Regions from separate parts of the Streptomyces sp. NPDC051907 genome, predicted to be linked through region 4. Evidence: riboswitches for the same ligand, from Rfam matches in the RefSeq annotation. Region 4 holds a riboswitch; each other region holds the start of a gene.
The links. A riboswitch is a leader RNA that binds a small molecule or an ion and turns the genes downstream of it on or off. The one in region 4 is predicted to bind cobalamin.
Positions count from the first base shown of each region.

Region 1 (6,851 bases), on a different contig from region 4:
GGGAGCCCGCCCAGTTCGCCGGGGATCTCGACGTCGCTGTGCTTCAGGCGCAGCGCGGTGTACGGGTCGCCGCTGTGCACCTGCGGGGTGAGCCGTACCCGGCCGCCGGACACGAGGCTGCCGTGGCTGATGCGCTCCAGGCGGCGCACGACGGTGTCGGCGGCGTGCGGCACATGGTCGAGGACCCGGCCGACGACGGCGTGGACGTCGCCCCCGTCGAGTCCGTAGGTGCCGGGCCGCAGCGAGGCGAGGCTGCGGGTCAGGGTCACCCGCCCGGACTCGGCGGCGTGCACGGTCAGCCGGGGCTCCCCGGGCAGGGGCCGGCCGGGGACCGCTTTGAGGGCGGCGTCGCTCGCGTAGCGGCCGGCGGCGATCGCGGCCGCGCCGACCCCGATGAGAGTGGTGACGGCTGCTGCCGTCGCGGTTACCGGGCGCACCGTTCCAGTGTCGGCACGCACGCGCCCCGCGGCCAGTGGGCGATGGCCGGGGGTGTCCGCGGAACGGCCGGATAGCAGCGGGAGGGAAGGGCCGCGCGGGCCGACCCAGGCAGCCGGGGTGCGCCGCCGGCGGCGGGCATCGCGCGGGCCGGGCGGATCAGACGTTCAGCCTCGCGAGTCGCCGGCGGCGGGCAGTCGCACGGACCGTGCGGTCAGGGGGCTGACCGTCGACGAAGGACGGTCGCACAGACCGGGCGGTTCAGCCGGGGCGGGCCATCGGCAACCGACGGCCGGGCTGGCCGGGGCAGCCATCGGCAGTGGACGGTCACGCGGACGGCCGCGCATGTCTGGCGGGCCACAGGCTCTCAGCCTGGCCGAGCCACCATCGGCGGCCCGCCCGCGGCGCGGACGCGGCAGCCGGGCGTTCGCACAGACCCAGCGGTCAGCCAAGACCGGCCATCGGCGGCCGACAGCTGCGGAGCAGCCATCAACTGTGGACGGTCACGCGGGCCAGCCGGGGCAAGGCAGTCCGGCGTACGCACAGACCGGCGGGTCATCGGCGGCCGCAGGCCAGCCGTCGCCGTCCACCGCCGCGCCCCCGCCCATCCCCCCGCGTCGGCTCGCCACCCGTTCGCGGCCGAGCAGCGGAGGCTACTTCGTCGGGCCGTAGCCCCGGAGCTTCGCTCCCGCCTCGGCGAGCTGGGGCTCGGTGAGCAGCGACGGTGTGTGGCCGGGCACCGACGACGCCGTCAGCCAGAGTTCGCAGATCGCCTCCAGCTGGGCCGTGCGGTCGTACGCCTGCTGGAGGCTGTCGCCGTACGTGATCGTGCCGTGGTTCTGCAGGAGGCAGCCGGTGCGGTCGCGCAGTGCGTCGCGCATGTTCGCGGCCAGTTCCTCCGTGCCGTACAGGGCGTACGGCGCGACCCGGACCGGGCCGCCCAGGATCGCGATCATGTAGTGGATCGGCGGGAGCTCGGCGACGAGGGTGGAGACGGCGGTGGCGTGCGCCGCGTGGGTGTGGACCACGGCGCGGGCGTCCGTGCCGCGGTAGACCTCCAGGTGCAGCGGCAGCTCGCTCGTGGGGCGGAACTCGCCGAGCACCTGGTCGCCGTCGAGATCGACGGCCACGACGTCCTCGGGGGCGAGCCGGTCGTAGGGGACTCCGCTGGGGGTGACGAGGACGAGGTCGCCGACCCGCACCGAGACATTGCCCGAGGTCCCCACCACGAGACCCTCGGCCGCGGTCCTGCGCGCCGTCGCCACGAGGTCCTGCCATGCCTGCTCGATCGCGTCCTGCCGCACCTGATCGGTCATATGAACGATCCTGCCAGGCGGCCGATGGCGGAGCGCGGCCACCGTCGAGGCCAAAAGGTGATCAAGGTCTCCTCGAACTGTCATGAAAGCCGCTTCTCGCCCTCGCTCAACTCCCCCGGAGCGGAGCCGTCGACGGGCCGGCGCCTCGTCCGCGCCGCGCCGTGACCCGTGCGACTGCTGAGCCGTCGCCGCCCGGACGCGCCCCGCGCCCTCACCCGGGCACACTCCCGCCCCTTCGGCCACTGGCAAGCGGAGCCATGAATCCTCACTCCAGGACACCACCAGGTCCGCCCTAGTTCACCTTCCGTTCACTCAGGTTACGTACGTTCACCGGGCCACTGACGTCAAACGATTGCCTGGGTAAATGGAACACATCTCCTTGCTGCTCGCGATTGTGATCGTGACAGCGCTCGTGTTCGATTTCACGAACGGTTTCCACGACACCGCCAACGCGATGGCGACGACCATCTCGACCGGCGCCCTGAAGCCCAAGACCGCGGTGGCCATGTCCGCCGTGCTCAACCTCGTCGGCGCGTTCCTGTCCGTTGAGGTCGCCAAGACGATCTCCAGCGGCATCGTCACAGAAGCAGGCATCACCCCAGAAGTGATCTTCGCGGCGCTCGTCGGCGCCATCCTCTGGAATCTCCTGACCTGGCTGATCGGTCTGCCGTCCAGCTCCTCGCACGCCCTCATGGGCGGTCTGATCGGCGCCACCATCGCGTCGGTCGGCGTCAGCGGGGTCAACGGCGGCACCGTCGTCACCAAGGTCCTCATCCCCGCGATCGCGGCTCCGCTGGTCGCCGGCCTCGCCGCGTACCTCGCCTCCCGGCTGACGTACAAGATCGGCAAGAACGCCGACCCGAAGGCCACCAAGAAGGGCTACCGCGCCGGACAGATCACCTCGGCCGGCCTGGTCTCCCTCGCGCACGGCACCAACGACGCTCAGAAGACGATGGGCATCATCACGCTGGCGCTCGTCGCCGGCGGCGTGCTCTCCCCCGGCTCCAACCCGCCCATGTGGGTCATCCTCGCGGCCGGCATCGCCATCGCGCTCGGCACCTACCTCGGCGGCTGGCGCATCATCCGCACCATGGGCAAGGGCCTCACCGACCTCCAGCCGCAGCAGGGCTTCGCCGCCCAGACCAGCGCGGCCAGCGTCATCCTCGCCTCCTCCAACCTCGGCTTCTCGCTGTCGACCACGCACTCGTGCTCCGGCGCGGTCATGGGCGCCGGCCTCGGCCGCAAGGGCGGCGTGGTCCGCTGGTCCACCGCCACCCGGATGTTCGTGGCCTGGGGTCTGACCCTGCCGGCCGCCGGTCTGGTCGCCGCGGGCTCGGAGTTCGTCACCAAGCAGGGCGACTGGGGCGTCGCGGCCGTCGCGGTCTTCCTCGTCGCCTCGTGCGCCGCGATCTGGCTGGTCTCCCGCCGCCAGGTCGTCGACCACAACAACGTCAACGACGTCGAGTCCGGCGACGCCGAGCCCGCGGGCGTCGTGACCACCGCCATCGCGGCCGTCACCCCGCCCCCGGCGGGCACGCCCGCCCAGGAATCGCCCGCCCCGGAATTCAAGACCACCATCCCCGCTCCGGCCACCGAGCCGGCCCCCGCGGCCTCGGTGTAAGGACAGATCACCAATGAAAATCGACTGGGCAGCTCTCGGCTCCGTCTTCGGCGTGAGCCTCTTCGCCACCGTCGCCCTCGTGGGTCTGTTCACCCTGGGCATCGTGGGCCTGACCAAGCAGGAGGCGGCCGCCGCACAGGGCGGCTCCGCGGTCCTGGCGCGCACCGGCGCGTACGCCTGCTTCGCGCTGTGCGCGGCGGCAGTGACGTTCGGCATCTATCTGATCGTCGTCTGACGCCTTCTGATCGTGGTCTGACGCCCCGCGATCGCCTTTCCGATCGTGGGGCTGACGCCCCGCGATCGCCCCTCGCACCACCGGCCGGGCCGGGCGCCCTTCGGGTGTCCGGCCCGGCTTTTCTGGCCGCCGGCGCCTGCCGGGACATACGGGCGCCGGTTTTCCGCGCCCGGCGCTCAACCGCCCGCGTGTGTGCCCCAACACACTCCCTCATCGCAGGTCAAAGGCAGGTTGACGGGTGTTCGCGCACCGTGGTGGACTGCCGAGGCCAGCTACGGCGGCAGAAGAGGAAGCCGGTGCGAATCCGGCGCGGTCCCGCCACTGTGACCGGGGAGTCCATCCCCGGGAGCCAGGAACTCTCGCCGCCCGACACGTCGAACCAGGGCGCGGACACCCTGAGTGAGGACAAATTTCTCCATGAAGGTCGTTCGCGGCGAGACGCCGGCCTGAACCCATGCGTGCCGACCGTGAATTCGTGTACGGCGCCGCCGCCGGGCTCGTCGGCGACCTGCTGCTCGGCGATCCCCGCCGGGGGCATCCGGTCGCCGCTTTCGGGCGGGCCGCCGGCGCCGTCGAGCGTGTCCTGTGGCGTGACCACCGCGGCTGGGGCGTGCTGCACACCGCCCTGTGCGCCGGGGGCGCCGCGGGCGGCGCCCTCCTCGTCTCCCGAGCTCTGCGCGGCCGCGGCGCCGCCTCCGTCGCGCTGACCGCCGCCGCCACCTGGGCCGTCGTCGGGGGCACGTCCCTCGGCCGCGAGGCGCGGGCCGTCGGCGGCGCGCTCGCCGCCGGGGACCTCCAGGCCGCGCGGGAGCGGCTCCCCCATCTGTGCGGGCGCGACCCGCAGGCCCTGGACGAGCAGCAGATCGCGCGCGCCGTCGTGGAGTCCGTCGCCGAGAACACCTCCGACGCCGTGGTCGGCGCGCTGGTGTGGGGCGCGCTCGCGGGCGTGCCCGGCCTGGTGGGGTTCCGGGCGGTCAACACCCTGGACGCGATGGTCGGGCACAAGTCGCCGCGCTACCGGCGGTTCGGCTGGGCCTCGGCGCGCCTCGACGACGTGGCCGGCTGGCCCGGCGCCCGGCTCACCGCGGGGCTCGCGGTCCTCGCGGGCGGGGACGCGCGCGGGGCCGTACGGGCGTGGCGGGCCGACGCCGACAAGCACCCGAGCCCCAACGCGGGCCCCGTGGAGGCCGCGTTCGCGGGGGCGCTGGGCGTGCGGCTGGGCGGCGCCCTCTCGTACGGCGGACGCGTCGAGAACCGGCCCGTCCTCAACGGCCGGGGCCGCCCGGTCGAGTTCGGCGACATCGAACGCGCGGTGCGCCTCTCGCGCCGCGTCGGCTGGCTGACGCTGGCGGCCTGCGCGGCGGGCCGCGTGGCGGCGCACGCGCTCGGGAAGACCCGAGGCGGCGCGGAAAGTCCATCGGCACGGGCGAAGGGGCGGGCATGAGCAGGCGCAGGGGCGGCGGCCTGCTGGTCGCCGGAACGACGTCCGACGCGGGCAAGAGCGTCGTCACGGCGGGCATCTGCCGTTGGCTGTCACGCCAGGGAGTGAAGGTCGCGCCCTTCAAGGGCCAGAACATGTCGCTCAACTCCTTCGTCACCCGCGAGGGCGCGGAGATCGGGCGGGCGCAGGCCATGCAGGCGCAGGCCGCGCGCGTGGAGCCGAGCGCGCTGATGAACCCCGTGCTGCTCAAGCCCGGCAGCGACCGCTCCAGCCAGGTCGTGCTGATGGGCAAGCCGGTCGGCGAGCTCAGCGCACGCGGCTACCACGGCGGCAGGCAGCAGGCGCTGCTGGGCACCGTCGTGGAGTGCCTGGAGGAGCTGCGGGGCACATATGAAGCCGTGATCTGCGAGGGGGCGGGCAGTCCGGCCGAGATCAATCTGCGGCGTACGGACATCGTGAACATGGGCATCGCACGGGCCGCGCGCTTCCCGGTCGTCGTGGTCGGGGACATCGACCGCGGCGGGGTCTTCGCGCAGTTCTTCGGCACGACGGCGCTGCTCGGCCCCGAGGACCAGGACCTGGTCGCCGGCTATCTGGTCAACAAGTTCCGGGGCGATGTGACGCTGCTGGAGCCGGGTCTCGACATGCTCCAGCAGCTCACCGGGCGGCCGACGCTCGGCGTGCTGCCCTATGCGCACGGACTCGGCATCGACGAGGAGGACGGGCTGCGCGTGTCCCTGCGGGGCGCGGTCCGCGAGTCGGTCGTCGCGCCGCCCGTCGGCGAGGACGTGCTGCGGGTCGCCGTGTGCGCGGTGCCCCTGATGTCCAACTTCACCGACGTGGACGCGCTGGCCGCGGAGCCGGGCGTGGTGGTGCGGTTCGTCGACCGCCCCGAGGAGCTGGCCGACGCGGACCTCGTCGTCCTGCCCGGCACGCGCGGGACCGTGAAGGCGCTGGCGTGGCTGCGCGAGCGCGGGCTCGCGGACGCGATCGTGCGGCGCGCCGCCGAGGGCCGGCCGGTGCTGGGCGTCTGCGGCGGCTACCAGGCGCTGGGCCGACACATCGTCGACGACGTCGAGTCGAAGGCAGGGGCCGTGGACGGTCTCGGCGTGCTGCCCGTACGCGTCCGGTTCGCGGCCGAGAAGACCCTGGCGCGGCCGGTCGGCAAGGCGCTCGGCGAGCGGGTGGAGGGGTACGAGATCCACCATGGCGTCGCCGAGGTCCTGGGCGGCGAGGCGTTCCTCTCCGACGACGACGGACGGAGTCTGGACGGCTGCAGGGTCGGCGCCGTCTGGGGCACCCACTGGCACGGCTCGCTGGAGAGCGACGGCTTCCGCCGGGCGTTCCTGCGGGAGGTCGCGGCGGCGGCCGGCCGGCGCTTCGTGCCCGCCCCCGACACCTCGTTCGGCGCCCTGCGCGAGGAGCAGCTGGACCGCCTCGGCGACCTGATCGAGGAGCACGCCGACACGGACGCGCTGCTGCGGCTGATCGAGAACGGCCCGCCGCAGGGTCTGCCGTTCGTGCCGCCGGGGGCGCCGTGAGCGCCGCCGGCCGCGGTACCCCCGCGTGGGCGGGGAGCACACAGTCCGTACGGCCGGGCGCCTCGCTGTGCCCGGACCGTCCCCGCCAGAGCGGGGCCGCCGCCGTCGACATCGCTCCACACGACCTCGCACCGCACGACTCCACACCGCACGACATCGCACCGCACGACATCGCTCCACACGACCTCGCACTGCACGACCTCGCCGACGTGCTCGTTCACAGCACTTCCCTCGAAAGGGGTACCCGTTAATGGCCTCGGCT
Region 1 covers NZ_JBFAYB010000025.1:14,861-21,711, reverse strand. The annotation lists gene AB0M39_RS16100 (alpha/beta fold hydrolase) at 1-437, opposite strand, end outside; gene AB0M39_RS16095 (class II aldolase/adducin family protein) at 1,089-1,751, opposite strand; gene AB0M39_RS16090 (inorganic phosphate transporter) at 2,116-3,372, shown strand; gene AB0M39_RS16085 (hypothetical protein) at 3,386-3,607, shown strand; cobalamin riboswitch at 3,854-3,986, shown strand; gene AB0M39_RS16080 (cobalamin biosynthesis protein) at 4,062-5,051, shown strand; gene AB0M39_RS16075 (cobyric acid synthase) at 5,048-6,589, shown strand; gene AB0M39_RS16070 (putative cobaltochelatase) at 6,840-6,851, shown strand, end outside.
Region 1: another riboswitch for cobalamin. It lies ahead of AB0M39_RS16080 (cobalamin biosynthesis protein); the one in region 4 lies ahead of AB0M39_RS07330 ((2Fe-2S)-binding protein).

Region 2 (6,851 bases), on a different contig from region 4:
GGTCGAGCACGCTCTCCGTCGTCTGCGCGTCGAGCGGATCGAGCTGCTCCAGCTGCACCGGATCGATCCCGAGACGCCCCTCGCCGACCAGCTCGGCACGCTGCGGGAGCTGCAGACCGAGGGAAAGGTCGGCCGGGTCGGGCTCTCCGAGGTCACCGTGACCGAACTGGAGCAGGCGCGGAGGATCGTCGACGTCGTGAGCGTGCAGAACCGCTACAGCCTGCTCGACCGCGCGTACGAGCCCGTGCTCGAGGCCTGCGAGGAGGCGGGCATCGCGTTCCTGCCGTGGCGGCCGATCGTGGCGGGGGAGTCGGGCGCGCAGGCCGAGGTCGCCGCCGTCGCGGCCGAGACCGGCGCGACGCCCACGCAGGTCTCGCTCGCCTGGCTGCTCGGCCGCTCGCCGGTCGTCCTCCCGATCCCGGGCACCGCCCGGATCGCCCACCTCGAGGAGAACGTCGCCGCGGCGGACCTGCGCCTGACGCCGGCCCAGCGCGACCGCCTCGACCGCCTCGACCAGCCGTCCGAGCAGGCATAACCCCTCCCCGAGCAGGCGTGACTCCCTTCCCCCGAGCGTCCCCGAGCAGGCGTGACGCCCGCTCGGGGAGGAAGTCGGCCAGCTTCGGCGCGCGCAATTGGCCCTAAATAGTTGGTGCCTACAATTTCAGGTCAAAGAGTGACACGAACACGTCATGGCGGGCCGGAGCGGACGCTTCCGGCGCCGCCCGGGCGCCAGAGTCCGGGGACGGCATCCCGATCGGGGCGCCGATGGTTGAACTACCTGACTCAAGGAGTTCGCTCGTGGGGAAGAGAGCTACCGCGCTTCTCGCAACCGCCGTGCTCGCCAGCCTGATGCTCGTCGGCCAGGCGCACGCGGCACCCTCAGACCATGCACGTCCGGCCGCCTCGGGGAAGACGGCCATACCTGGGGAGCAGGCGACCCAGGTGCGCTATGCGCCGTTCACCCTGAGCCACAACCAGTCGGTCAGCTCCGACACGGCCCGGCTCGTCATGCAGTCCGACGGCAACCTCGTCATCTACGACGAGTTCAACCGGGCCCGCTGGGCCTCCAACACCGTCGGCCAGGGCTGGACGGCCCGCTTCCAGACGGACGGCAACTTCGTCGTCTACACCCGCTCCAACCGCGCGGTGTGGGCTTCGAACACCGCAGGTCGCCCCGGTTCGCGCCTGGCCATCCAGGACGACGGCAACGTGGTGATCTACGACGGCAGCCGCGCGGTCTGGGCGTCGGGCACCAACCACTGATCCGCCTGCTTCTGAGAGGCCGGGCCCGCACGGGCCCGGCCTCGTCGGTGTGCGCGCCGCGGGGTCGCGGCGCGCCCGCGCATCTTCTGCCTGATCGCCGAATTGGACATAAGGTTCGTATTGCCAATCTGGTGACCAAGGAGATCAGGATGTCCGAACTCATCGTCATCGGCTACGACGAGCCTCCAACCGCGAACAAGGCCTTCAAGACGGTCCAGCAGCTGGAGAAGGACTCCGTGCTCAAGCTCACCGGGCTCGCCTTGGTCTCGGTGGACCAGGAGGGCGAGACGCACGTCGACACACCCCGCAAGAGCGAGAAGGTGGCCGTGTCGGCCACGGCGGGCGCCCTGTGGGGCATGGTCTTCGGCATGCTCATCCTGATGCCCGGGATCGGCGTGGTGGGCGCCGCGGTCGGCGGGATCATCGGCAAGGTGAGCCAGATGGGCGTCGACAAGTCGTTCCGGGAGAAGGTCCAGTCCCTTCTCAAGCCCGGCTCGGCCGCCGTCGTGATCATGGCTACGGACATCGTCGACGAGAAGTTCGCCGCGGCGATGCAGCCCTATGGCGGAACCGTCCTCAAGACGTCTATGGCGGACGAGGACGAGAAGGAACTCGCCGAGCAGCTCGCCGGCGACCAGTAGAGCCCGGGGCCGACCCCGCCCTGCGCAGGGTGCACGGGGCACGGCCGTTCGTCATGGGCGCCACCGGAGGGAGCGTCCCTCGGTCGCCAGCTGGGAGAGGACAGTCCAGATGACCGCATGCGCGAAGGGCCGGCCCGGCAGGCGACGGCTGGCGACGGTCGCCCTGACGTGCGTCGTCGTCGCGTCGAGCGTGGCCGCGCTGTCGTCGTGCAGCACCGACAGCGGCGACACGGAGGGCGCGACGACGTTCAGCCCCCGCCCGACGCCCCCCGACACGTCCGCGTTCTCGGGCACGCCGCCCTCGGCCATGGCCTCCGCCGCCGAGTCCGCCCTCGAGTCGGCCCGCGCCGCGGCCTCGTCCGCCTCCGCTGCCGCCTCCTCCTTCGAGGCGTCGGTCTCGGCTGAGCTGACCCGTGCGAACGAGGCGGCCGCCGCCCAGCTGAAGAACGTGGAGGGAAAGGGCAACGCGACCTCCGACGTCTCGCTGACGGGGAGGCCCAGAGCCGAGACCGGCGGTCTGCAGGCGGTCGTCGTCAACATCGCCAACAGCACCGACGAGCAGGCGTCGTACGCCGTGCAGGTGGACTTCGTCGACGCCGACGGCAAGGCGGTGGAGACGAGGATCGTCGGCGCGGAGGACCTCGAGCCGGGCGAGCGGGCTCGGCCCCTCGCCATCAGCCGGAAGCCCGCCGACCTGGCGCTTACGGCGAAGATCGCCAAGGCTCAGCGGTACTGAACGCGGGCGGTGAGCGTCGGCCCGTACCAGGCGACACATCCGGCAGCGGGCCCTTCGGCGGTGCCCGCCCTCCCGCCCTCCAGCCCGCCAGCCGTCGTGCCGTCCAGCCGCCCCGCCGTCGTGCCGCGTGCGATCTCGGCGAGGAGCAGGGCATCGGCTCACTAGGCCGGGGGCCTAGCCCAACTCCAGCTCGCCCACCGTCTCGCCCCCGCTCTTCTCGCCCGTCAGCCGGAACCCCAGCCCGAGATAGAAGCGCTCGGGGCCGCTCTCGCCCGGCTCCCAGGTGGCCGTCAGGCGGTCGCCGCCGCGGCGGCGGATCTCGGCGGCCACGGACTCGACCGCGAAGCGGCCGTACCCCTTGCCCTGCTCGCCGGCCGCGATGTTGAGGCGCCACAGGCCCGAGCGGATGTCGGCGCCCGTGCCGTCGTCGGCGAAGTCGATGTCGAGGAAGGCCATGAGGAAGCCGACGGGCCGGTCGCCGTCGAGGATCAGACGGGGCCAGGCTGCCTCCGGGTGTACGTACGCCTCGGCGAGGGACTTCACGACCGGCGCGACCAAGTGCTCCTGGTCCGGCCGGACTCGTATGCCGATCGCGGCGTCGAAGTTCTTCGGGGTGATCTTCTCCAGGCGGAGCGTGGTCGTCATGCGGGAACCATAGAAGGGCGGTCAAGCGGATTTCCGAGCGGCCGTGTCCGAGCGACCGCGTCGGAGCGGGCCGCCTTGCTCGGCGTCGGCCCCGGGGAGGCGCGCGCCGCTCGCGCCCGCCCCTCGTACGTCCGAACGCGCGGTACGACATGCCGTTCCCGTCTGCGATGATGTCCCGCGAAAAGGCGACGGCGGATCGAGGAAGCCGGTGTGAATCCGGCGCGGTCCCGCCACTGTGATCGGCGAGCGGATCCCGAACAGACCACTGCCCGGGTACGGGTGGGAAGGTCGGGACGAGCTTCGACCCGAGAGCCAGGAAACTCACGCGGTCGCCTCCTCGAAGTGTCTGGGGCGGATTTCCCCAGAGGGGAGGACTTGTCGGCATGCCCATCGGGGGACTGTCAGGCGAGCCGGCGCCGTGCCGGGTCGTCGTATGCCGGGACTGCTGCTGCGGCAGTTCCAAGGTGACCGGCGTCGATCACGCGGAGCAGACCGCCCGTCTGCGCACTCAAGCGCCCGTCCGCGTCTGCGAGTGCCTCGACGTGTGCGACCAGGCGAACGTGATCGTCGTACAGCCCTCCGCCGCGGGACGTGCCGCCGGCGCCCGGCCGGTCTGGCTCGGCCTGGTCAACGACCCCGCCGCGACCGAGGACGTCGTCGACTGGGTGAGAGCGGGCGGCCCCGGCGTCGCCCCGCTGCCGGACGTGCTCGACCTGTACGTCTTCACCCCGCCGGGCCGCGCACGGTCCGTGCCCTCCCCCGACGACACGCGATGACCCACCGATCCACCCTGCGACGACTCCGGTGAGAGGACCCATCACATGACGGGCAAGTACCCCAAGTTCGTGCTGTCGGCGATAGCCGCGGCTCTGCTGACCGTCGGCTGCGGAGGCGACGGCGGCGCCCGGAAGGACACCGGGTCGGCGGGCTCCGCCGCCAAGGGCTTTCCGCTCACGGTGACCAACTGCGATGTGAAGACCACCTATAAGCGTCCTCCGCAGCGGGCGGTGTCGCTGAACCAGCACGCGACCGAGATCATGCTGGCGCTCGGGCTGGAGAAGTCGATGGTGGGCACGGGCTATCTCGACGACAAGATCCTGCCGGAGTACCAGGCAGCCTACGGCGGGATCAAGGTGCTCGCGAAGGAGTACCCCTCCTTCGAGACGCTGCTGGCCGCCGAGCCGGACTTCGTCTACGGCGGGTTCTCCAGCACCTTCGACGAGAAGGAGGGACGCGGCCGCAAGGCGTTCACCGACGCCGGGGTCGACACCCACCTCAATATCGAGGAGTGCTCCAAGCCCGTGACGATGGCCAAGATGGACGAGGAGATCCGCACCGTCGCCAAGATCTTCGGCGTGCCGGAGCGGGCCGAGCAGCAGGTGAAGAAGCTCAACACCGTCCTCAAGGGGGTCGACGGCAAGCTCGCCGGCGTCGCTCCGACCAAGCTCTTCGTCTACGACAGCGGCGACAAGACCGCGTTCACCGCGGGCGGCGCGGGCATCGGCAACGAGATGATCAAGCGAGCGGGCGGTGTGAACCTGTTCGCGGACGTGGACAAGACGTTCGGCGACGTGTCGTTCGAGCAGGTGGCCGAGCGGGCTCCCGAAGTCATCGTCATCTACGACTACGGCGACCAGCCCGTCGAGGACAAGAAGAAGTTCCTGCTCGCCAACCCGGCGCTGAAGGACGTGCCCGCGATCAAGAACAAGCGGTTCGCCGTGCTGCCGCTCTCCTCCACCGTGCTCGGCGTCCGGGTGCCGGCCGCCGTGGAGTCGCTGGCCCGCCAGATCCACCCGGACCGCTTCCAGTGACGGAGGCGACCGAGACGACCGAGGCGGCCGGCCCGGCCGATGCGACGGAGGCGGCCGGGCCCGCCAAGGCGGCGGGCGGCCCGGCCGGAGCCGGGGCGGTCGCGGTCCGGCGCACCGCCGTTCCCTATCCTCTGGTCCTGGCGCTGCTCGGGGCCCTGGTAGCGGCGGCGGCGACCGCGGGCATCGCGATCGGCTCGATCAACGTGCCGGCCGGCCAGGTCTGGAGCATCCTGCTGCACCAGGTGCATCCGTCGCTGGCCGAGCCGACCTGGACGCCGGTCCGCGAGACGATCGTCCTCGACGTCCGGCTGCCCCGGGTCCTGCTGGCCGGCGTGGTCGGCGCGGGCCTGTCGGTGTCCGGGATGGCGCTCCAGGCTCTCGTCCGCAACCCGCTGGCCGACCCCATGCTGCTCGGGGTGTCGTCCGGCGCGTCGGTGGGCGCGGTGCTGGTCCTCGTCTTCCATGTGACCCTGTTCGGGATCTTCTCCCTGCCCGTGGCCGCGTTCCTCGGCGCGCTGACCGCGCTGATCGCCGTCTACTTCCTGGCCCGCTCCGGCGGCAGGATGACCACCGTGCGGCTCGTCCTCGCGGGCGTGGCCATGGCCGAGGTCCTCTCGGCGGTCGCCAGCCTGCTGGTCGTCACCTCCAACGACCCGCACAAGACCCAGTCGGCGCTGCGCTGGATGCTCGGCGGACTGGCCGGCACCACCTGGACGCTGGTGTGGATCCCCGTGGGCGCGGTCCTGCTCGGCACGGCGGTCCTGCTCGGCGTCTGCCGCTCGCTCAACCTGCTGCTGGCGGGGGAGGAGGCCGCCGCGGCCCTCGGCCTGGACGTCCACCGCTTCCGCGCCGCGCTGTTCACGCTCGTCGCCCTGATGATCGGCACGATCGTCGCGGTCAGCGGCCAGATCGGGTTCGTCGGCCTGATCATGCCGCACGTGGTGCGGCTGCTCGTGGGCGCCGACCACCGCCGCGCCCTGCCCGCCGCCGCGCTGCTCGGCGCGGCGTTCCTGATCGCCGCCGACCTGGCGGCCCGCACCCTCATCAGCCCGGAGGAGATACCCGTCGGCATCCTCACCGCCCTGGTCGGCGGCCCGTTCTTCCTCTGGCTGATGCGACGGAAGGCGGCCCGATGACGGACACCCCGATAGCCAAGCCCGGCGCGCTCGACGTCGAGGACGTGTCCGTCGTCGTGAACGGCCGGACCCTGGTGGACCAGGTCTCCCTGCACGTGGCGCCCGGCGAGGTGGTGGGACTCGCCGGCCCCAACGGCGCGGGCAAGTCCACCCTGTTGCGTACCTTCTACCGGGCGCTGCGCCCCACCTCCGGCAGGGTGGCGCTGGACGGCGAGGACGTCTGGCGGATGCCCGGCAAGCGCCTCGCGCAGCGGCTCGCCGCCGTACTGCAGGAGACGGCCGGGGACTTCGAGCTCACCGTGTACGACGTGGTGGCCATGGGCCGCACCCCGCACAAGCGCGCCTTCGCGGGCGACGACGCCGAGGACCGCGGCATCATCGTGGGCGCGCTCGAGGAGCTCGACGTCGCCGCGCTGGCGGACGCGCCCTTCGACCGCCTCTCCGGCGGGGAGAAGCAGCGGGTTCTCATCGCCCGCGCCCTCGCGCAGCGCACCGGGACGATGGTGCTGGACGAGCCGACCAACCACCTGGACCTGCGCCATCAGCTCGACGCCCTCCGGCTGGTGCGCGGGCTCGGCGTCACCGCCGTCATCGCGCTGCACGACCTCAACCTCGCCGC
Region 2 covers NZ_JBFAYB010000108.1:17,718-24,568, forward strand. The annotation lists gene AB0M39_RS35435 (aldo/keto reductase) at 1-535, shown strand, start outside; gene AB0M39_RS35440 (hypothetical protein) at 799-1,263, shown strand; gene AB0M39_RS35445 (DUF1269 domain-containing protein) at 1,413-1,904, shown strand; gene AB0M39_RS35450 (FxLYD domain-containing protein) at 2,014-2,640, shown strand; gene AB0M39_RS35455 (GNAT family N-acetyltransferase) at 2,815-3,285, opposite strand; cobalamin riboswitch at 3,439-3,629, shown strand; gene AB0M39_RS35460 ((2Fe-2S) ferredoxin domain-containing protein) at 3,669-4,061, shown strand; gene AB0M39_RS35465 (ABC transporter substrate-binding protein) at 4,107-5,096, shown strand; gene AB0M39_RS35470 (iron ABC transporter permease) at 5,228-6,232, shown strand; gene AB0M39_RS35475 (ABC transporter ATP-binding protein) at 6,229-6,851, shown strand, end outside.
Region 2: another riboswitch for cobalamin. It lies ahead of AB0M39_RS35460 ((2Fe-2S) ferredoxin domain-containing protein); the one in region 4 lies ahead of AB0M39_RS07330 ((2Fe-2S)-binding protein).

Region 3 (6,851 bases), on a different contig from region 4:
TACACGGCCCTGGCGGAGGTCTACGACGTCCACCTCGCCGAGGCCGAGGAGACGATCGAGACCTCGCTGGCGACTCCGCGCGAGGCCGGGCTGCTCGGCACGGACGTGGGCCTGCCGATGCTGATGCTCTCGCGCCACTCGGTGGACGCGCAGGGCGAGCCGGTGGAGTGGGTGCGCTCGGTCTACCGCGGCGACCGGTACAAGTTCGTGGCCAGGCTCAAGCGGCCGCAGAGCTGACGCGCACGGAGGCCGGGCGCCCGCGACCGTGCGGCGCCCCCTCCGGCGGCCCGCCGCCCCCCGCCGCCCCCGCCACGCCTCCGCCCGCCGCCTCCGCCTGGAAGCGGCGCACGCGGTGTAGCGCGGCTCGTCTTCCTGCTCTACGGTCCCCTCGTCATCGCATGGACGGGAGGGACGACCCGGTGCGCACGCGATCCCCGGGAACCACCGCCGCCGGGACGGCCGGCGCCGCGCTCGGCTCGTACGCCGGCGGACGCCGCTTCCGCTCGCGCTTCTCCCCCGCCGCATGCCCAAAAGGCCGCGGCAGGCCGTCGGCGCGGTACGGCGGTACGTACGGGAATTGCTGGACGAGTCGGCGTAGATACGTTTTGTCGTACAGCTGCGCACCTATGAGTCAGTGCGGCCGAAACCGTCCCGCGGGGAATTCGAGCGGATACGGACGGACCAACAGGAGTCGGACCCCGCTTCCGGGTTGCGGCGCCGCTGAACTGGGCTCTCATCGAAAGTCGTTGCCGTACCGATATGCGGACAGGGGGTGCGGGACGCCGAGCCCTCGCCTAGATTTCCTGCGCATTACAGGTGATCAGCAAGGGGACGGAGTCGCCGTATGACAGCAGTGCCCGAGGCGCCAGAAGTGCCGGATGAGCCTGAAGCGCCCGAAGTGAGACAACCCGTGGTCACTCCCGTGCGCGTGATCGTCGCCCTCTGCCTCGTCGCGCCCTTTGTGGCGATGCTCTGGGTGAGCTCTTATGCCAAGGTCGATCCGAAGTTCATCGGCATTCCCTTCTTCTACTGGTATCAGATGCTCTGGGTCGTCATTTCGACCGTTCTGACGATGGTCGCGTATCAGCTCTGGCAGCGTGACCAGCGCGCCCGAAAGGCAGGTGCGTCGAAGTGAAGGACGGCGTGAACGGCGTCGCACTCGCCGTCTTCATCTTCTTCTTCCTGGCCGTCACGGTCATGGGATTCCTCGCGTCGCGCTGGCGCAGAGCCGAGAACGAGAACAGCCTCGACGAATGGGGCCTGGGCGGACGGTCGTTCGGCACCTGGGTCACCTGGTTCCTGCTCGGCGGCGACCTCTACACGGCGTACACCTTCGTCGCCGTCCCGGCGGCGATCTACGCGGCGGGCGCGGCGGGCTTCTTCGCCGTCCCGTACACGATCCTCGTCTACCCGCTGATCTTCACCTTCCTGCCGCGCCTGTGGTCGGTGTCGCACAAACACGGATACGTCACCACATCCGACTTCGTGCGCGGACGGTTCGGCTCCAAGGGGCTCTCGCTGGCCGTGGCGGTCACCGGCATCCTGGCGACGATGCCGTACATCGCGCTCCAGCTGGTCGGCATCCAGGCCGTGCTCGACGTGATGGGCGTCGGCGGCGGCGAGACCACCCACTGGTTCGTCAAGGACCTGCCGCTCCTCATCGCCTTCGGCGTGCTGGCCGCGTACACCTACTCCTCCGGGCTGCGGGCGCCGGCGCTGATCGCGTTCGTGAAGGACACGCTGATCTACATCGTCATAGCGGTGGCGATCATCTACATCCCGATCAAGCTCGGCGGCTTCGACGAGATCTTCGCCAAGGCCGGCGAGGCGTACGCGCAGATCAACCCGGCGACGGACAAGCCGAAGGGCGCGCTGGTGCCCGGGGAGATGGGCCAGTGGGGCTATGCCACGCTGGCGCTGGGCTCCGCGCTGGCGCTGTTCATGTACCCGCACTCGATCACGGCGACGCTCTCCTCGCGCAGCCGTGACGTGATCCGCCGCAACACCACGATCCTGCCGCTGTACTCGCTGATGCTGGGACTGCTGGCGCTGCTGGGCTTCATGGCGATCGCGGCGGGCGTGAAGGTGAAGAACGGGCAGCTGGCGATCCCGCAGCTGTTCGAGAACATGTTCCCGGACTGGTTCGCGGGCGTCGCGTTCGCGGCGATCGGCATCGGCGCCCTGGTGCCGGCGGCGATCATGTCGATCGCGGCAGCGAATCTGTTCACCCGGAACATCTACAAGGACTTCATCAAGCCGGACGCGACGCCGGCGCAGGAGACGAAGGTCTCCAAGCTGGTGTCGCTGCTGGTGAAGGTGGGGGCCCTGGCCTTCGTTCTGACGATGGACAAGACGGTCGCGATCAACTTCCAGCTGCTGGGCGGAATCTGGATCCTGCAGACCCTGCCGGCGCTGGTGGGCGGCCTGTTCACCCGCTGGTTCCACCGCTGGGCGCTGCTCGGGGGCTGGGCCGTGGGCATGATCTACGGCACAGCGGCCGCGTACGGAGTGGCCTCCCCGACGCAGAAGCACTTCGGCGGCTCGTCGGCGGAGATTCCGGGCATCGGCGAGATCGGCTACATCGGTCTGACGGCCTTCGTGCTGAACGTGGTGGTGACGGTAGTGCTCACCTTCGTCCTGCGGGCGCTCAAGGCGCCCGACGGCGTGGACGAGACGAGCCCGTCGGACTACACCGCGGACGCGGGCGACCCGGGCGTCCAGGTCGAGCTGCCCAAGGCGACGGCCGGCGCCGGGCACTGAGGGAACGCTCCACAAGGGGCGGGGCGGGGGCGAGTCCCCCTCCCCGCCCTTCTCCATGGCCGGCGCCGATCCCGGAGCCCGCGGCAGCCGCAGGCGGCCCCCAAGGCGCCTCCCCACGGCCTCCAGACGGCCTTCCCAAGGCTTCCAGACGGCCTTCTCGCGGCCTCCAGACGGCCTCCTCGGCCGCCTCGCAAGCCGAACTCCCACGCCCCCTAGGCGAGGACGGCTAGGGCCAAAGCCCCGAGGCCGACACAACATGTGGGGGGTGCCTCATCAACCCGCCCCCACATGTATGCTCGTGCTCGCTGTCGCCGCAGGGGAATCCGGTGCGAATCCGGAACTGTCCCGCAACGGTGTGCTGTGGTGCGCTTTGTCGTATCCGCGCCAGTCCGAAGACCTGCCGACGGTGCATCCGGCTCGACCGATCCGGGTGCCGAGACGTCCGGGCCTCGCGGTTGGGCCGGTGGACGCCGTTCGGTGTGCTCCCCTGAGCCGGGTGCGCACACCCTCCAAACGGCCTCCCCTCCCCCGCGGCCCAGAGCCGAGCGAGGGAGAGCACCACGTGACCATCGCGCCAGCCGATCCGGCTTCAGGCATCGCCGAGCAGGCAGCCGACGGGCCTGGGACCGCGCTTCTGCGGACCCTGACCGACCTGACGGCCGACCTGCCCGACACCGACCCCGGCCGGGTCGCCGCCGCCGCGCTGCGCGGTCGCAACGCCCAGTCGGACGCGGCCGAGCTGCGGAGCCTGGCCACCGACGCGGCCGCGGGGCTGATCTCCGAGGACCCTGCCTACTCCCGGCTCGCCGCCCGCCTGCTGACCCGTCACATCGCCGACGAGGCCGCGGGACAGGGCGCGGTGGCCTTCTCCGCGTCCGTCGCCGTCGGCTACCGCGAGGGCCTGATCGCCGACCGCACCGCCGCGTTCGTCGAGCTGCACGCCGACCGCCTGGACGCCCTCCTCGACCCGCAGGCCGACGACCGCTTCGGCTACTTCGGGCTGCGCACCCTCTACAGCCGCTACCTCCTGCGCCACCCGCTGACCCGTCAGGTCATCGAGACCCCACAGCACTTCATGCTGCGCGTGGCCTGCGGGCTCGCCGAGGACGAGTCGGTGCGCGCGCTGGACGAGGTCGCCGCGCTGTACGGGCTGATGAGCCGGCTCGACTACCTCCCCTCCTCGCCCACGCTCTTCAACTCCGGCACCCGCCACCCCCAGATGTCGTCCTGCTACCTGCTGGACTCCCCGCTGGACGAGCTCGACTCCATCTACGACCGGTACCACCAGGTCGCGCGCCTGTCCAAGCACGCCGGCGGCATCGGACTCTCGTACTCGCGCATCCGCGCCCGCGGCTCCCTCATCCGCGGCACCAACGGCCACTCCAACGGCATCGTGCCGTTCCTGAAGACCCTCGACGCCTCGGTCGCCGCGGTGAACCAGGGCGGCCGGCGCAAGGGCGCCGCCGCGATCTACCTGGAGACCTGGCACGCGGACATCGAGGAGTTCCTCGAGCTGCGCGACAACACCGGCGAGGACGCCCGCCGTACGCACAACCTGAACCTCGCACACTGGATCCCCGACGAGTTCATGCGCCGCGTCGAGGCCGACGCCGACTGGTCGCTGTTCTCCCCGGCCGACGCGCCGCACCTCGTCGACCTGTGGGGCGACGAGTTCGACGCCGCGTACCGCAAGGCCGAGGCCGAGGGCCTGGCGCGCAAGACCATCCCGGCGCGCGACCTGTACGGCCGGATGATGCGCACCCTCGCGCAGACCGGCAACGGCTGGATGACCTTCAAAGACGCCTCCAACCGCACCGCCAACCAGACCGCCGAGCCCGGCAAGGTCGTCCACTCCTCGAACCTGTGCACCGAGATCCTCGAGGTCACCGACGACGGCGAGACCGCCGTGTGCAACCTCGGCTCGGTCAACCTCGGGTCGTTCGTGACCGAGGGCGGCGAGCTGGACTGGGAGCGTCTCGACGAGACCGTCCGCACGGCCGTCACGTTCCTCGACCGGGTCGTGGACATCAACTTCTACCCGACCGAGCAGGCCGGGCGCTCCAACTCCCGCTGGCGGCCGGTGGGCCTGGGCGCGATGGGCCTCCAGGACGTCTTCTTCAAGCTCCGGCTGCCCTTCGACTCGCCCGAGGCGAGGGCGCTCTCCACCAAGATCGCCGAGCGGATCATGCTCGCCTCGTACGAGGCGTCCTGCGACCTCGCCGAGCGCAACGGTCCGCTGCCGGCCTGGTCCGAGACGCGCGCGGCCCGGGGCGTCCTGCACCCAGACCACTATGGCGCCGCCGTCGAGCTGAACTGGCCGGCTCGCTGGGAGGCGCTGCGCGCCCGCGTCGCCGAGGTCGGCATGCGCAACTCGCTGCTTCTGGCCATCGCGCCGACCGCGACCATCGCCTCGATCGCCGGCGTGTACGAGTGCATCGAGCCGCAGGTCTCCAACCTCTTCAAGCGCGAGACGCTCAGCGGCGAGTTCCTCCAGGTCAACGGCTACCTGGTGGAGGAGCTGAAGAACCTGGGCGTGTGGGACGCGCAGTCCCGCGAGGCGCTGCGCGAGTCCAGCGGCTCGGTACAGGGCTTCAGCTGGATCCCCGAGGACGTGCGGGCGCTGTACCGCACGGCGTGGGAGATCCCGCAGCGCGGCCTGATCGACATGGCGGCGGCCCGCACGCCGTTCCTGGACCAGTCGCAGTCGCTGAACCTGTTCCTGGAGACGCCGACCATCGGCAAGCTGTCGTCGATGTACGCGTACGCCTGGAAGCAGGGCCTGAAGACGACGTACTACCTGCGCTCCCGCCCCGCGACGCGGATCGCCCGCGCGGCCGGCGGCCCCTCGGCCGCCGTCCCCGCCCCCATCCCCCTGCAGCAGGCCGCGCCCGACGCGGACGCCGTCGCCTGCTCCCTTGAGAACCCCGAGTCCTGCGAGGCCTGCCAGTAATGAGCACCACCGACGCCGAGAAGAACCTGCTCGATCCGGGCTTCGAGCTGACCCTGCGGCCGATGCGCTACCCGGACTTCTACGAGCGCTACCGCGACGCGATCAAGAACACCTGGACCGTGGAGGAGGTCGACCTCCACTCCGACGTCGCCGACCTCGCCAAGCTCACCCCGGCCGAGCAGCACATGATCGGCCGTCTGGTCGCGTTCTTCGCGACCGGCGACTCGATCGTCTCGAACAACCTGGTGCTGACGCTCTACAAGCACATCAACTCCCCCGAGGCGCGGCTCTACTTGAGCCGTCAGCTCTTCGAGGAGGCCGTGCACGTCCAGTTCTATCTGACGCTGCTGGACACCTACCTTCCCGACCCGGAGGACCGCGCGGCCGCGTTCGACGCGGTCGAGGAGATCCCCTCCATCCGCGAGAAGGCGCAGTTCTGCTTCAAGTGGATCAACGAGGTCGAGAAGCTGGACCGGCTGGAGACGCAGGCCGACCGCCGTCGCTTCCTGCTCAACCTGATCTGCTTCGCGGCCTGCATCGAGGGCCTGTTCTTCTACGGCGCCTTCGCGTACGTGTACTGGTTCCGCTCCCGCGGCCTGCTGCACGGCCTGGCCACCGGCACCAACTGGGTGTTCCGGGACGAGACCATGCACATGAACTTCGCGTTCGAGGTCGTGGACACGGTCCGCAAGGAGGAGCCGGAGCTCTTCGACGACGCCCTCCAGCAGCAGGTCACCGACATGCTGAAGGAGGCCGTGGAGGCGGAGCTGCAGTTCGGCCGCGACCTGTGCGGCGACGGTCTGCCGGGCATGAACACCGAGTCGATGCGCGAGTACCTCGAGTGCGTCGCCGACCAGCGTCTGACCCGGCTGGGCTTCGCTCCGGTGTACGGCTCGTCGAATCCGTTCTCCTTCATGGAGCTCCAGGGCGTCCAGGAGCTGACCAACTTCTTCGAGCGCCGTCCGTCCGCCTACCAGGTGGCGGTCGAGGGCTCGGTCGGCTTCGACGACGAGTTCTAGCCGTTCCGAGGACGGGGGGCTGAACGGCCGGGCAGGCGCGCGGGGGGGGCGCCGGCCCGGCCGTTCGGCATTCGTGCGTCCGTCCGCCGGCGGCAAGCCGAAGGCCCCGCACCGGTCACCGG
Region 3 covers NZ_JBFAYB010000057.1:46,486-53,336, forward strand. The annotation lists gene AB0M39_RS26415 (GntR family transcriptional regulator) at 1-237, shown strand, start outside; gene AB0M39_RS26420 (DUF3311 domain-containing protein) at 845-1,135, shown strand; gene mctP (monocarboxylate uptake permease MctP) at 1,132-2,760, shown strand; cobalamin riboswitch at 3,036-3,180, shown strand; gene AB0M39_RS26430 (ribonucleoside-diphosphate reductase subunit alpha) at 3,323-5,710, shown strand; gene AB0M39_RS26435 (ribonucleotide-diphosphate reductase subunit beta) at 5,710-6,729, shown strand.
Region 3: another riboswitch for cobalamin. It lies ahead of AB0M39_RS26430 (ribonucleoside-diphosphate reductase subunit alpha); the one in region 4 lies ahead of AB0M39_RS07330 ((2Fe-2S)-binding protein).

Region 4 (6,851 bases):
ACCCCGTACTGCTGCGCACCGAGGGGCGCGCCGCCTACCTCACCCTCAACCGGCCGGGGGCCCTCAACGCCCTCACCCACGACATGGTGCGCACGATCGCCCGCGCCCTCGACGCCTGGGAGAGCGACCCCGCGGTCGAGACGGTGGTGCTCGCCGGCGCCGGCGAGCGGGGACTGTGCGCCGGCGGCGACATCCGGGCCATCCACGCGGACGCCCGAGCGGGCACGACGGCGTCCGCCGACTTCTGGCGCGACGAGTACCGCCTCAACGCCCGCATCGCCCGCTACGGCAAGCCCTATGTCGCCGTCATGGACGGCATCGTCATGGGCGGCGGCGTCGGGGTCTCCGCCCACGGCGCCGTGCGGATCGTGACCGAGCGATCCCGGATCGCCATGCCCGAGACCGGCATCGGGTTCGTCCCCGACGTCGGCGGCACCTATCTGCTGGGGCTCGCCCCGGGACAGCTGGGTACCCATCTGGCGCTCACCGGCACGCCCGTCGGCGCGGCGGACGCCCTGCTGTGCGGCCTGGCCGACCACTGCGTGCCCGCGGACGCCCTGCCCGCCCTGCTCGCCGACCTCGCCGACCACCCCGTGCACGACGTGCTCGCCCGCCACGTCGGGCAGGCCCCGCCCGGCGAGCTCGAGACCCAACGCGAGTGGATCGACCACTGCTACGCGGCGGACACCGTCGAGGAGATCGTCCAGCGACTGTCCTCGCACGGCGACGCGGCAGCGAAGGAGACCGCGCAGACGCTGCTGACGAAGTCCCCGACCGCGCTCAAGACGACGCTGGCCTCCCTGCGCCGCGCCCGTGGACTCGGCCCGCTGGAGAGAGTCCTGGAGCAGGAGTACCGCGTGTCCTGCGCCGCGCTGGCCCACCCCGACCTGGTGGAGGGCATCCGCGCACAGGTCGTCGACAAGGACCGGAACCCGCGCTGGAGCCCCGCCGCCCTCGCCGAGGTGACGGACGCCGACGTGGACCGCTTCTTCGCATCCCTCGGCGAGCGCGAACTCCGCCTCGCCGCCACCGACTCCCCCCAGGAGGTGCCCTGGTGAGCAGCGTCATCGCCTTCGTCGGCCTCGGCCACATGGGCGGCCCGATGGCCGCCAACCTCGTCAAGGCCGGACACCGCGTCATCGGCTACGACCTCGTGGACGACTCGCTGGCGGCCGCGGCCGCCGCGGGGGTGGAGCGGGCCGCCTCCGCCGCCGGCGCCGCGAAGGACGCCGACGTGGTGATCACCATGCTGCCCGCCGGACGCCATGTCCTCGCTCTCTACCAGGACCAGGGGCTGCTGGCCGCCGCCCGGCCGGGAACCCTCTTCGTCGACTGCTCCACGATCGACGTCGCGGACGCACGGGCCGCTCACGAGGCTGCCGTCGCCGCCGGGCATCGGGCGCTCGACGCACCGGTGTCCGGGGGAGTGATGGGCGCCGAGGCCGCCACCCTCACCTTCATGGCAGGAGGCGGCGAGGCCGAGTTCGCCGAGGCGGAGCCGTTGCTCTCGGCCATGGGCAAGAAGGCCGTGCACTGCGGGTCCGCCGGCGCCGGCCAGGCGGCCAAGATCTGCAACAACATGATCCTCGGCATCTCCATGATCGCGGTCAGCGAGGCGTTCGTCCTGGGGGAGAGCCTCGGCCTCTCCCATCAGGCGCTGTTCGACGTGGCGTCCACCGCCTCCGGCCAGTGCTGGGCGCTCACCGTCAACTGCCCTGTCCCCGGACCGGTTCCGGGCAGCCCCGCGGGCCGCGACTACCGGCCCGGATTCGCCGCGCCCCTGATGGCGAAGGACCTCGGCCTCGCGGCGAACGCGATCCGCGAGGGCGGCGTGGACGCCGCCCTCGGCCTGAGCGCCGCCGCCCTGTACGAGGCGTTCGCCGAAGGGCCGGGAGCGGAGCAGGACTTCTCCGGGATCGTACGGGCCATCAGAGAGCGGTCCGTCCGCCCCGCCGACCAGACAGGAACACCCGCATGACCGACCCGACGACCGAGCCGTACGAGACGATCCTCGTCGACCGCAAGGGCCGCACCGCGCTGATCACCCTCAACCGGCCGAAGGCGCTCAACGCCCTCAACCTCCAGGTCATGAACGAGGTCGTCGCCGCGACCGAGGCACTCGACCGCGACCCGGAGATCGGCTGCATCGTCCTGACCGGCTCGGACAGGGCGTTCGCCGCCGGGGCGGACATCAAGGAGATGCAGCCGCAGGGCTACATGGACATGTATCTGAGCGACTGGTTCACCGCCTGGGACCGGATCGCTCAGCTGCGCACCCCCACCGTCGCGGCCGTCTCGGGCTATGCGCTGGGCGGGGGCTGCGAACTGGCCATGATGTGCGACATCCTGCTGGCCGCCGACACCGCGGTCTTCGGCCAGCCGGAGATCAAACTCGGCGTCATCCCCGGCATCGGCGGCTCCCAGCGGCTGACCCGCGCGGTCGGCAAGGCCAAGGCCATGGAGCTGTGTCTGACGGGCCGCACCATGGACGCCGAGGAGGCCGAACGCGCCGGGCTCGTCTCCCGGATCGTGCCGGCCGCCGACCTGCTCGGCGAGGCGCTCGCCGTCGCCGAGACCGTGGCGGGCATGTCCGCCCCGGTCGCGATGATGGCGAAGGAGGCGGTGAACCGCTCCTTCGAGACCACCCTCACCGAGGGCGTGCGCTTCGAACGCCGGCTGTTCCACGCCGTGTTCGCGACGGCCGACCAGAAGGAGGGCATGGCCGCGTTCACGGAGAAGCGGTCCGCGAAGTTCACCCATCGCTGACCGACGCGTCGCCGCCGCCCCGCCGTCGTGATGAGCGCCGGCGGGGCGGCGGCGCTTCCGGCCGCGACGGTGACCGTCCGGCCGCCCGCCGGGCACGACGAGAGCCGCGCTGTGTTCGTCCCGTCTCCATGGCGGGCCCGCCCGGCGTGACCATAGACCGGCCTGCTGGTACAGAGCGCGCATGAGCCCGCAGAGGCGCACGACGCGCGCCCACGCTGCGCACGCGCTGCCGTGCACCCTCGGCCGGTGCGGCGGCGGGCTTATGGCGTGGAGCGTCTTCTGCCATGATGTCCCGCGAAAAGGCGACGGCGGATCGAGGAAGCCGGTGTGAATCCGGCGCGGTCCCGCCACTGTGATCGGCGAGCGGATCCCGAACAGACCACTGCCCGGGTACGGGTGGGAAGGCCGGGACGAGCTTCGACCCGAGAGCCAGGAGACTCACGCGGTCGCCTCCTCGAAGTGACTGGGGCGGATTTCCCCGGAGAGGAGGGCCTGTCGCGTGCCCAGAAGGCCGTCGCCTGGCGGTTGCGTACCGTGCCGGGTCCTCGTGTGCGACCGGCCGGCGCCATCGACGTACAGCACTCGGCCGACGTCCTCCGCGGGCGGCCGGCCTGCCTGGTTCGACCCCCTCGACGCCCCCGGCGCCGCCCCATGACCTCGCCGCCTGGGCACGGGCCGGAGAACCGGGCGCCGCCACGCGATCGGACGTCCCCGTAGCCCCCGACGTTCGACGACCCTCTCGGAATGAGGTGATCCAAGGCCGTCCCCTATTCGGCGACTGACTGATTGGCGACGCCATTCGTCGAGCCTTCGATTCCAAGGCGGGGAGATTTCCTCGTCATGCCCGGCGAGTGAATTCCGTTCACCCGAAATCCGGATCCGATCCGCACGACCCGAAATCGGTGCACCACGACCAGACATGTGGGAGTCGATGTGAATGCCCTGCGGCAGGCCCCCGTCCGATCCGTCGCCGAGGCCCTGGAGGAGGTCGGGGCCTTCGGCGCGTTCTTCACGATCGAGCTGGGAGGCTCCGACGAAGGCTGGCACCCGGTCGAGGACGCGTACGCGCACGGATGCGCGGATCTGGTCGCGGCGACGGCCGACCGCTATGGCACCCGCGAACTGCGCATCGGCGCCTCCATGGTGTACCTCGGACACGCCGCGCGCCTGTGGTCACCGGTCCTGGCCTGCACTGTCGTCAGCGGGATCGTCCCGGATCTGCACGGGCTGCACCGCGCCGACGACGGTCCGGACCTGAGGCTGCCGACGTCTCCCACCGGCTGGCTGGTGGACGGCGTTCCGCGCCTCACGGACGTGCTGTACGAGGTCGTCGTGGGCCGGCATCTGGACGCGCTGGCCGCCGGGCTGAAGGTCAAGGTGGCGCCCCGGCTGCTGGCCGGGAACGCGGCGTCGGCCCTGGCCGAGGCCGCGCGCGCCGTCCTGGCGGCCAGACCGGATCTTCGCGGGCCTCTCGCCGATCTCGTCGACGGCTTGCTGAATACCGGCCGGCTGGCCGGCTCGGGAAATATCATCGCACCCGATCTGAGCTTCCGTCGCAGGAGTTGCTGCCTTTACTACCGGGTGCCAGCGGGAGAGAAGTGCGAGGACTGTTCGCTCGCCGGATGAACTCTCGAGTTCCTCCCGGGCGGGTATTGAGAAATCCGGCGCATTCCCTCTACCGTGTTGATGCAAGTCACTCGCAACTGCACAGGATGTGCACGTGAGTTGGCAGGTCCTGTGCCGATCTGAGGAGGACGCACATGGCGCACCACGGCTGGGCCGAGCCCGAGGAGCCCCAGAAGGGGCTGAAGTCCCACACCCCGGCGGTCGACGCACCGTTCGAGTGGCGTGAGGACGTCGAGGACGAGCAGACCGAAGACTGACGAGAGCGGCGGGGGGGGGTGACATCACGTCACCCCCCGCCGTGCGCCGTACCGCCGGAACCGGAGAGGAGCACGAAGCGCGTGGTGCCAGGCCTGATCGACCGGGTCACCCTCGACCGACCCCGGGTGGAGACCGTGCCGAGCTGCATCTCGTACAGCGCCCGTCTGTCGGCCCGGCCCGAGTTCGCCCCGTGGGTGGTCGACGCCGTCACGGGCGGCGCCGCGCTCGGCGACCACGACCAGGCGCGCAACGCGGCCATGGGCGAAGCCGTCGAACGCTACTGCGGCAACGCCGTCCCCGGCGCACTGCCCATCGCCTCGTACCGACAGCTGACCCGCACCGGCAGGCCCGCCGTCGACCCCCGCGAGTTCGCTCTGTACTCGCCGTCCCAGTACGCCCACCGAGGCTTCCCCTTCGTGGCGATGACGCCCGACCTGGAGATCGCCTGGGCGCCGGGCGCCGACCTCGCCGGCGGGGGAGAGGTCCTCGTCCCCGCGTCGCTGGCGTACGTCAACTACTTCCGCGGCGCCCACGGCGACGAGCCGCCCACCAACTACCCGATCCTGGCGGGCACCGCCGCCGGCACAAGCCCCGAGCAGGCGCGACGCGCCGCTCTGGAGGAGGTGTTCGAGCGCGACGCCGTCACCCTGTGGTGGCTGAGCGGTGCTCCGGCGACCGCCCTCGCCCCGCAGCCGGGCGGCCCCGTCGACGCGGCTGTCGGCGAGGCCCGGACCGCGGGACTCCAGGTGACCTTCCTGCGCATCCCCTCGACGTTCGACGTCACGGTCGTCGCCGCGTTCGTCGAGGACCCGGCGCGCCGGCTGGTCGCCTTCGGCAGCGCCTGCCGGTCCACCGCCGAAGCGGCGGCGGCCAAGGCGCTCACCGAGGCGGTCGGCATGCACGAGACCGGTCTCGAACTGCTCGACCACGACGGCGACTTCTGGACCGCCGTCCGAGCCGGCCGCATCGGCCACCGGCCCTACCGGCCGTACCGGAGCGACCGCGCCTATCGGGAGGACTTCCGGCCGGACCTGCGCGACGTCAACGACGTCCGCCTGCATCTGCAGCTCCACCTCGACCCGCGCGCGCAGGACGCCCGGCTCGACCGGCTGCGCACGCCCGACAGCGCACTGCCCCCGAACCCGACCACCGGTTCCGGCGCCGGGCTGGACGGCGGGCTGAACGGTGGACTTCACGGGGGGCTTCGGCAGATCACGGCCCAGGGCCTGCGGGCCGTCGCCGTCGATCTGACGACACCGAGCGTGCGGGACGCCGGCCTGCACGTCGCCCGCGTCCTGGTCCCCGGTCTCAGCTGCAACGCCCCGGCCGCCTTCCCCTTCCTCGGCGGCCGCCGGCTCTACGAGGAGCCGGTCGCCCGCGGCTGGGTTCCCGGGCCGCTCCGAGAGGACGCCCTGGTGCTCGACCCCCTGCCCTTCTCCTGACGGGCCTCCTGGCGGGTCTCCTGACGGGCGCGGATCCGACCCGTCGGCGCCACCCGTCGACCACCCACCGACGACCCCCATCACTACGCGAGGAAGGAGCCCCTGCATGCGACTCGGGCTGGCCCTGGGCTACGGCGGAGAACCCATCGAGCAGGTGCTGCCGATCGTCGAGCGCGCCGAACAGATCGGCGTCGACTCGGTGTGGAGCGTGGAGGAGTACGGCCCCGACGCCGTCAGCGTGCTCGGCTATCTGGCCGCCAGAACCCAGCGGATCGAACTCGGCACCGCCATCATGCAGATCCCGGCGCGCACCCCGGCCGCCACCGCCATGACCGCGATGACCCTGGACATGCTCTCGGGCGGCCGCTTCCGGCTCGGCCTCGGGCTGTCCGTCCCGTGGATCGTCGAGGGCTGGCACGGCCGCCCGTACGACAGACCGCTGCGCCGGACCCGTGAGTACGTCGACATCGTCCGCAAGGCCGTCGCCCGCGACGAACGGGTCGCCTACGACGGCGAGATCTACCGACTCCCGTACCGGGGACCCGGGTCCAGCGGACACGCCCGGCCGGTGAAGTCGGAGATGACACCGCTGCGCGCCGAGATCCCCCTCTATCTGGGCGCGATCGGCCCCCGCAGCGTGGCACTGACCGGCGAGATCGCCGACGGCTGGCTCTGCGGGCTGTACGCGCCCGAGCACGAGACGGCCCTGACCCGTCCGCTGGACGAAGGGCTCGCCCGCGCCGGCCGGACGCCCGACGA
Region 4 covers NZ_JBFAYB010000007.1:143,406-150,256, forward strand. The annotation lists gene AB0M39_RS07315 (enoyl-CoA hydratase/isomerase family protein) at 1-1,058, shown strand, start outside; gene mmsB (3-hydroxyisobutyrate dehydrogenase) at 1,055-1,978, shown strand; gene AB0M39_RS07325 (enoyl-CoA hydratase) at 1,975-2,766, shown strand; cobalamin riboswitch at 3,034-3,227, shown strand; gene AB0M39_RS07330 ((2Fe-2S)-binding protein) at 3,709-4,392, shown strand; gene AB0M39_RS07335 (hypothetical protein) at 4,527-4,649, shown strand; gene AB0M39_RS07340 (YcaO-like family protein) at 4,731-6,092, shown strand; gene AB0M39_RS07345 (LLM class F420-dependent oxidoreductase) at 6,199-6,851, shown strand, end outside.